2 regions of the Paenibacillus sp. MZ03-122A genome follow, and region 1 is predicted to be linked to the other one. Evidence: predicted binding sites of a transcription regulator. Region 1 holds the regulator's gene; the other holds the start of a gene.
The links. The regulator NrdR, encoded in region 1, represses ribonucleotide reductase genes. The targets are predictions, from matches to a motif close to AACACNATATATNGTGTT.
Positions count from the first base shown of each region.

Region 1 (3,412 bases):
CGGTCATAGAGCATTTTGGACAAGCTATAGTGAACAATGACGGAACCCTGCACCGCAAAAAACTGGGTGAGATTGTATTCGGAGACCCTGCCCAACGGCAGGCACTTAACGATATTACCCATCCTGCTATTCGTGAGGAAATGCGTATGCGCATGGAAGCATATGAACGGGAACAGCCGGACAAGCTTGTTTTAGCAGATATCCCGTTATTGTACGAGTCCGGGCTGGAGAGCTTGTACGAGGAAATTATGGTTGTGTACGTACCACGTGATATTCAGCTCCAGCGTCTGATGCTCAGAGACGTTCTGACGGAGGAGCAAGCTGGACTTAGGCTGTCCGCACAAATGGATATTGAACAAAAGAAAAGCTTGGCCGATATCGTTATCGATAATAGCGGAGCACAGACTGAGACGAAACGACAAATTGATCAATTTTGGCAGCGGAAGGGACTTGCATGAACATTTTGCGAAAGAAAAGAGTCCTGCTCACTTTGTTTGTCGGGTTTGTCCTAATCCTGTTCCTTAATTCAAATTGGATGTCCTGGTTCTATCCAATTCAATATAAGGATGAGATTCGGCAGTATTCACAAACGTATGAAGTGGACCCATTTTTGGTGGCGTCTATTATCCGCGTAGAAACCAATTTTAAAACCAGCAAGCAGTCGCATAAGGGTGCACTGGGCCTGATGCAGATTATGCCGAATACGGCAAATTGGATTATGGACAGCGCCCAGATTCAAAAGGTTCCGCTGGAGAGTGTCAAGCACGAGCCTGGCACCAATATTGAGCTGGGAACCTGGTATTTGCATAACCTATCCATGAAGTTTCAGGATAATCCTATAGCAATCGTAGCTGCTTACAATGCAGGGCCAGGGAAAGTTCAGGAGTGGCTAGATAAGGGAGTGTGGGATGGAAAAGAAGAGTCCATTAAGCAAATCCCTTTTGGTGAGACACGACATTATGTACAGCGGGTCATTTATTACTACAGGCAATACACGAAAATTTATAATGATTTTTAAATGACAAGTTCATGACATGATGAGCCTTTTAGCTTTAAAATGAAAAAAGCGCAGGACAGGCTGTTTTTAGCAGCCCATCCATACACTTTATCTTGTTATTTCTGCATTATTACCGCGATTATTGGTATTGACCTGCCAATTGTTGTTCGGCGATCGTTACGAGGCGTTTAGTGATGTAGCCCCCGATCGAACCGTTCTCATAGGAAGTCATGTTACCTTGGTATCCATCTTGAGGAATGCTGATACCCAGCTCTTGAGCGATTTCATATTTCATTTGCTCCAGAGCGCCGGAGGATCTGCTGACTACCAGATTGTTGGAGTTGCCATTGTTTCCTTGTGCCATTGTTGTTCACCTCCTCGCGATATGGTAAACATATTATGATCCGTTTTGACAAAATTATTACTAAGAATCTTCGGGAATTTATTGGAAAAAGAAAGTGGTGAGATTATGAAATGTCCGTATTGTGCCTACAACGGCACGAAAGTGTTGGATTCGCGACCTGCGAATGATAACAAGTCCATCCGTCGTCGCCGTGAATGTGAACAGTGTGCCAGGCGTTTTACCACCTTTGAAATGGTGGAGGAAACGCCGCTCATGGTTATCAAAAAAGACGGCAGCCGTGAAGAGTTTAGTCGTGATAAAATGCTGCGCGGTCTCATTCGGGCCTGCGAGAAGCGCCCAGTATCCGTCGAGCAACTGGATATGATCGTATCCCAGGTAGAGAACGCTATCCGCAACACAGCAGCCACAGAAGTGGATAGCCAGCAGATCGGTGAGCTGGTCATGGAACAGCTTTACCCAGTGGATGAAGTCGCCTACGTACGTTTTGCGTCCGTCTATCGTCAGTTTAAAGACATCAATATGTTTATGAAGGAACTGAAAACATTGTTATCTAAAGATACAGCCAGCGACTGATCGCTGACTGTATCTTTCTTGGGACAAAGTGGGAAGATGACTATATTTTTTTTATAAAAGTATTGACACAGGAATAAAAATTTTATATGATATAGAAGTCGCTTGAAACGTTGAAAAAACTTACTTACGATGGGGCCTTAGCTCAGCTGGGAGAGCGCATCGCTGGCAGCGATGAGGTCAGGGGTTCGATCCCCCTAGGCTCCACCAAACTTATATTATGGACTCTTAGCTCAGTTGGTAGAGCAGTTGACTCTTAATCAATTGGTCCAGGGTTCGAGTCCCTGAGAGTCCATTCTTTAGAAAAAACGGCAGAGATGCCGTTTTTTTGTTGTTTATAGATTTATTCCCAGTCTAACCGGGAACCGTTATGGGTTGAATGAGCGTGTAACTGACTGCACAGAAAACAGATCCTATAGGAAATAGAAGTCGATACTGAATAGCAACTCATTTTTCGCAAGTGTAGCTTTGATCGTTGTTTCATTGCAGTTTGTATTTTACAATAACATGAGTTAAGTTCCTAATCATTGAACTGAACTAAGTAAAAACTAATGTGATGTCAAAAAGGAGGGGGAACGATGTATCGTATCATTGATTTCGTACTCAATCTGCTCCATGCAAAGCCTGCGAAATAACAAGGCGAAGCTTGGTATGGAGCGAATATATTTCGCCTGTAAGGAATAGTTATTGGCAGACGCAGGCTTTGCCCTTAAAATGTAAAATTTATTTTAAGGAGCGAGCCCTACATGAATTATTTAAAGGCAACTGATCTGCTTCCTGATGATTTGCTTAAGGAAGTACAGCGGTATATACAAGGAGAACTTATTTATATCCCAAGTCGTTCAAGTGAGCGTAGGAGATGGGGAGAAAGCTCAGGCGCGGCCCTTTATTATCTCCTTCGGAATGAAGAGATACGCGCAAGATTCAGCAAGAGGGTGCCCATTGACGAACTCTCAGAACAATACGGACTGTCTGTAGACCGCATTAAGAAAATCGTATACTCCAAAAAATGAAAAATGTGCCCGCAGAGATGATCTGTGGGTTTTTGTTGTCCTTATATATAAGCAGAACGTTACAAACACTTGATAAAAGAACTTGGCATATATCTGAAGTTCCAGAATCTTTACAATAAGGTTATTACAGAAAAGCAGGAGGTAAATAATGAAGTATACTCAGAAAAAATTCGAAACGCATGACTTTTTAAGGATTAGAGATTTTTTGAAACACTCCCTGAAAAGTAGTCCTGATCTTAAAAATTGGTTCATAGATCGCTGGAATTTCTGTAGATATTGGGGACAAATCATGCACAATACATTTGAAACATGGCCTGAAACTGTTGGAATTTGGGAGGATGAACATCAAGAAATTGTTGCTGTTGTTCACCCGGAAGGAGAAGATAACATAGGTGAAGCTTATTTCCAGCTTGCAGATCGTGATTTTTCAAATGAATTTCTAAATGAATTAATAGATTATGCTGAATT
Region 1 covers NZ_JANAVI010000001.1:396,513-399,924, forward strand. The annotation lists gene coaE (dephospho-CoA kinase) at 1-458, shown strand, start outside; gene NLX74_RS01885 (lytic transglycosylase domain-containing protein) at 455-1,018, shown strand; gene NLX74_RS01890 (alpha/beta-type small acid-soluble spore protein) at 1,137-1,361, opposite strand; gene nrdR (transcriptional regulator NrdR) at 1,467-1,934, shown strand; tRNA gene NLX74_RS01900 (tRNA-Ala) at 2,066-2,141, shown strand; tRNA gene NLX74_RS01905 (tRNA-Lys) at 2,154-2,226, shown strand; gene NLX74_RS01910 (CD3324 family protein) at 2,678-2,944, shown strand; gene NLX74_RS01915 (GNAT family N-acetyltransferase) at 3,093-3,412, shown strand, end outside.

Region 2 (3,412 bases), 160 kb from region 1:
TTCCTCAAATCCATAAAAGCTTTGTCCAGCTGCTTTCGCGATTTCCATACTTTTTTCGATGGAATGATAGTTCATCGTCATGAAGAAGGTACGGACAAAGTCCTTCGCTTCATTGCTTTCATACGCAATTTTGTTCTTGGCAAGATAGCCGTGCAGATTCATAACACCCAGTCCGACGGAGTGCATTTCACGGTTTGCTTTCGCAACACCCGGTGCATTAGCGACTTGGGTCATATCGCTGACCGAGGTGAGAGCAATCATACCCTCGTGAACGGATTCGCGGATTTTGCCATGTTCCATCACATTTACAATGTTCAGAGAAGCTAGATTACAGCTCACGTCCCGGCGGATGGTATCCTGTTGGCCGTAATCTGTAATTTCTGAAGTTTCCTGCAACTGGAAGATTTCCGTGCATAGGTTCGACATCTTGACTTGACCCACGTTTTTAAGAGCATGTGCCTGGTTCGCGTTACTTTTGTTCATGATATATGGATAACCAGACTCCAACTGAATCATGGCAATTTTCGTCAGCATGTCACGTGCGCTCATCGCTATTTTTTTCTTCACCCGATCGTCAGCGAGTAACGTGTCGTACATTTCATCCAAATCCATGTCGTCCAGATGCGTTCCATAGGCTTTGAACACACTGTAAGGAGCAAATACATGCAGCGGTTCGTTATCTTGAGCCAGCTTGTAAAAGCGGTTTGGCACCAGCAATCCAATAGAAAGTGTCTTGAGACGTACTCTTTCGTCAGCATTGATCTTTTTGCTATCCAGGAACTCAAGCACGTCCCATCCGAAAATGTTGTAATAGGCTGCCCCAGAGCCTTTACGTTGCCCCATTTGATCCGCATAGGAGAAGCCGTCTTCCATCAGCTTCAGCACAGGCATAATGCCTTTTGCTGCGCCTTCTACGCCTTTAATCGCTTCGCCGCGTGCCCGCAGTTTCGACAGGTTGACCGCAACACCGCCCCCGATTTTGGACAACTGCATGCAGGTGTTCAGCACATAGTTGATTGAGTTCAGGGAGTCGTCCATTTCGAGCAGGAAGCAGGATACCAATTCCCCACGGCGGCTTTTGCCTGCATTCAGGAAGGTTGGTGTAGCTGGCTGGAGGCGTTGCTCCATCATCGAGCGGGACAACAGGCGTGCCGTATCGGCGTTACCGCGTCCTAAATGCAGCGCGACAGCAGCAACCCGGTCAGGGTAATGTTCCAGATAGACTTTCCGGTCGTTACTCTTCATTGCATAGTCGGTGTAAAACTTGGATGCTGCCATATAGGAAGGAAATTTAAAATTATAGCTATGAGTGATATGGAAAATATCATTAATTTCGTCAGCCGTGTAGCTGTTATAGAAATTTTCGTAATAATCATTCTCAATCATATACAGCACTTGAGCGGCTGTGTCAGCAAACTTCAAACTCCGTTCCTGAACTTCCTTCATAAACTCTGCTACAGCCTCTTGGTCTTTTTCCAATTGGAAAAAGCCGTCTGTATCGCGTTTCATCAACATGTTGTTCAATTCAATATGCCGCAACTCGGCTCACCTCCTGTTTAAAACGCTCTACATCTCCGAACGTTCCAGATAATTCAAATTTACTAATCACGGGGACATTATAATGATCGGCAATCAAATCCGCACTTTTGGCAAATTTCTCACCCCAGTTACGGTTGCCGCTTGCAGCTACACCAACAAGGTTTTGAGCATTCTTTTTCAAAAAGGAAGATACCCTCTCAGGTATCTGCCCAAACCCAGTTGTATATGTAATAAGTACGTAAGGTTCTTCTATAGTCATTTGCTCCTCAATCTGAACCGCTGGAAGCTTGAGCTTGTTTATAAATCTTTTTACATTGCCGGTCTTCGAATCATATGCAATCAGCATGGTATGCAACCTCCTTAAACAATTAACGAAAAAAGAAAACGCATTGCCTGGGATCTATTATAGATGGAATCCCTTGCTGGCTGCGCCATTTAAGATTTTGACTCTATATTTACATGTATTTTCATACCTGTATCTTCAAGATATCGGGCATAAATACGTTTTTTACACTATATTTAGAGTACATTTTCTATTTTATATCTATATATAGTTTTGTCAATCGGTCTAGAGGGGATCAGAGGACCCAGATCGGGTATAAGTCCAAGCGGGGTGCGGAAAAGAGCGAAAGAACTTTTTTTTCGTAAGTATGTTAAAAAAGTATTGGAGTTTTTGAGGGTGAAGATGTACGATTTGTCAATGGGCAATAGAATGGAAAATTTACATTTTACTGTAGAAAGGATGAAGTGAATGGGAAGTGATTTTATGGAATTTCAATCGTTTAATATGATCTTTTTTATCGTATTTGGACTCATTGCTTTTGTAATCATTATGGGAATTGTCAAAACGATAGGAGCAGGCCTGTCCAATCAAGCAGCCGAACGGGTACAACGTTCATGTAAGGTTGTGGATAAACGGACGAGAGTGCGTGGGGGATCAGGCGATTTTTCAGCTTCGACATATTATTATATCACCTTTGAGTTTGACGGGGGTGAGCGTATGGAGCTGGAGGTGAAGGATACGGATTTTGGTATGATTGTGATCGGGGATCGTGGGGAGCTTCATTATAAAGGTACACGTTTTCTGGAGTTTGTAAGAGTAATGGAAGCATAAAGGTGTTGGAGGGGAGTTAGTATTGCCAAAACAAATACATAATTTGGAGGGAAGATTACGATGCCGCATATCATTGGAAAACGAATTGTATTGAGAGAATACCGTCAAGAAGATATACCAGATATCCGAAAATGGGTCAATGACCCGGAAATCACACGTGGTTTAAGCGACGTGTTTATCTACCCGCATTCACAGGTGAATAGCGAATCCTTTGTACAGATGATGATTGACGGCAACCCCGAGATCAAAGGTTTTGTCATTGCGCATAAAGACACACTGGACTATATCGGACAACTGGATTTATTCAAAATCAACTGGGTGAATCGGCACGCCACCCTGGGTGTTGTGATCGGGCGTGACGGTGATCTGGGCAAAGGTTACGGACGGGAAGCGATCCGGCTGTTACAGAAATTTGCATTTCATACGCTGAATCTGCATCGTCTGGAGCTGGAGGTCTATGCGTTCAATGAACGTGCACACCGTTGCTATCTGGCCTGCGGCTTCAAGGAAGAAGGTCGGCTACGGGAAAAGCTATTCAGGGAAGGGGAATACTATGACATCATTCAGATGGGGATTTTGCGCAGTGAATACGAGGCTGCAGAGCAAGCGACGGAATCCTGAAAGTGCAACCTCATAAGCTATTTTACTCCGTCAGCTTTCTTCAATTTTTTATGAGTGAAATCACGGGGACTACGCTCATCCTATTTCTATTAGCTAAAGGACTTTCTCTGCAAAGTGCGAACTTCTTACTGGTTGTAT
Region 2 covers NZ_JANAVI010000001.1:552,203-555,614, forward strand. The annotation lists gene nrdE (class 1b ribonucleoside-diphosphate reductase subunit alpha) at 1-1,539, opposite strand, end outside; gene nrdI (class Ib ribonucleoside-diphosphate reductase assembly flavoprotein NrdI) at 1,526-1,885, opposite strand; gene NLX74_RS02735 (DUF2500 domain-containing protein) at 2,291-2,653, shown strand; gene NLX74_RS02740 (GNAT family N-acetyltransferase) at 2,714-3,274, shown strand; gene NLX74_RS02745 (MFS transporter) at 3,277-3,412, shown strand, end outside.
Region 2: nrdI (class Ib ribonucleoside-diphosphate reductase assembly flavoprotein NrdI) is a predicted target of NrdR. The motif match lies at 2,049-2,066, and genes of this name have one in related genera.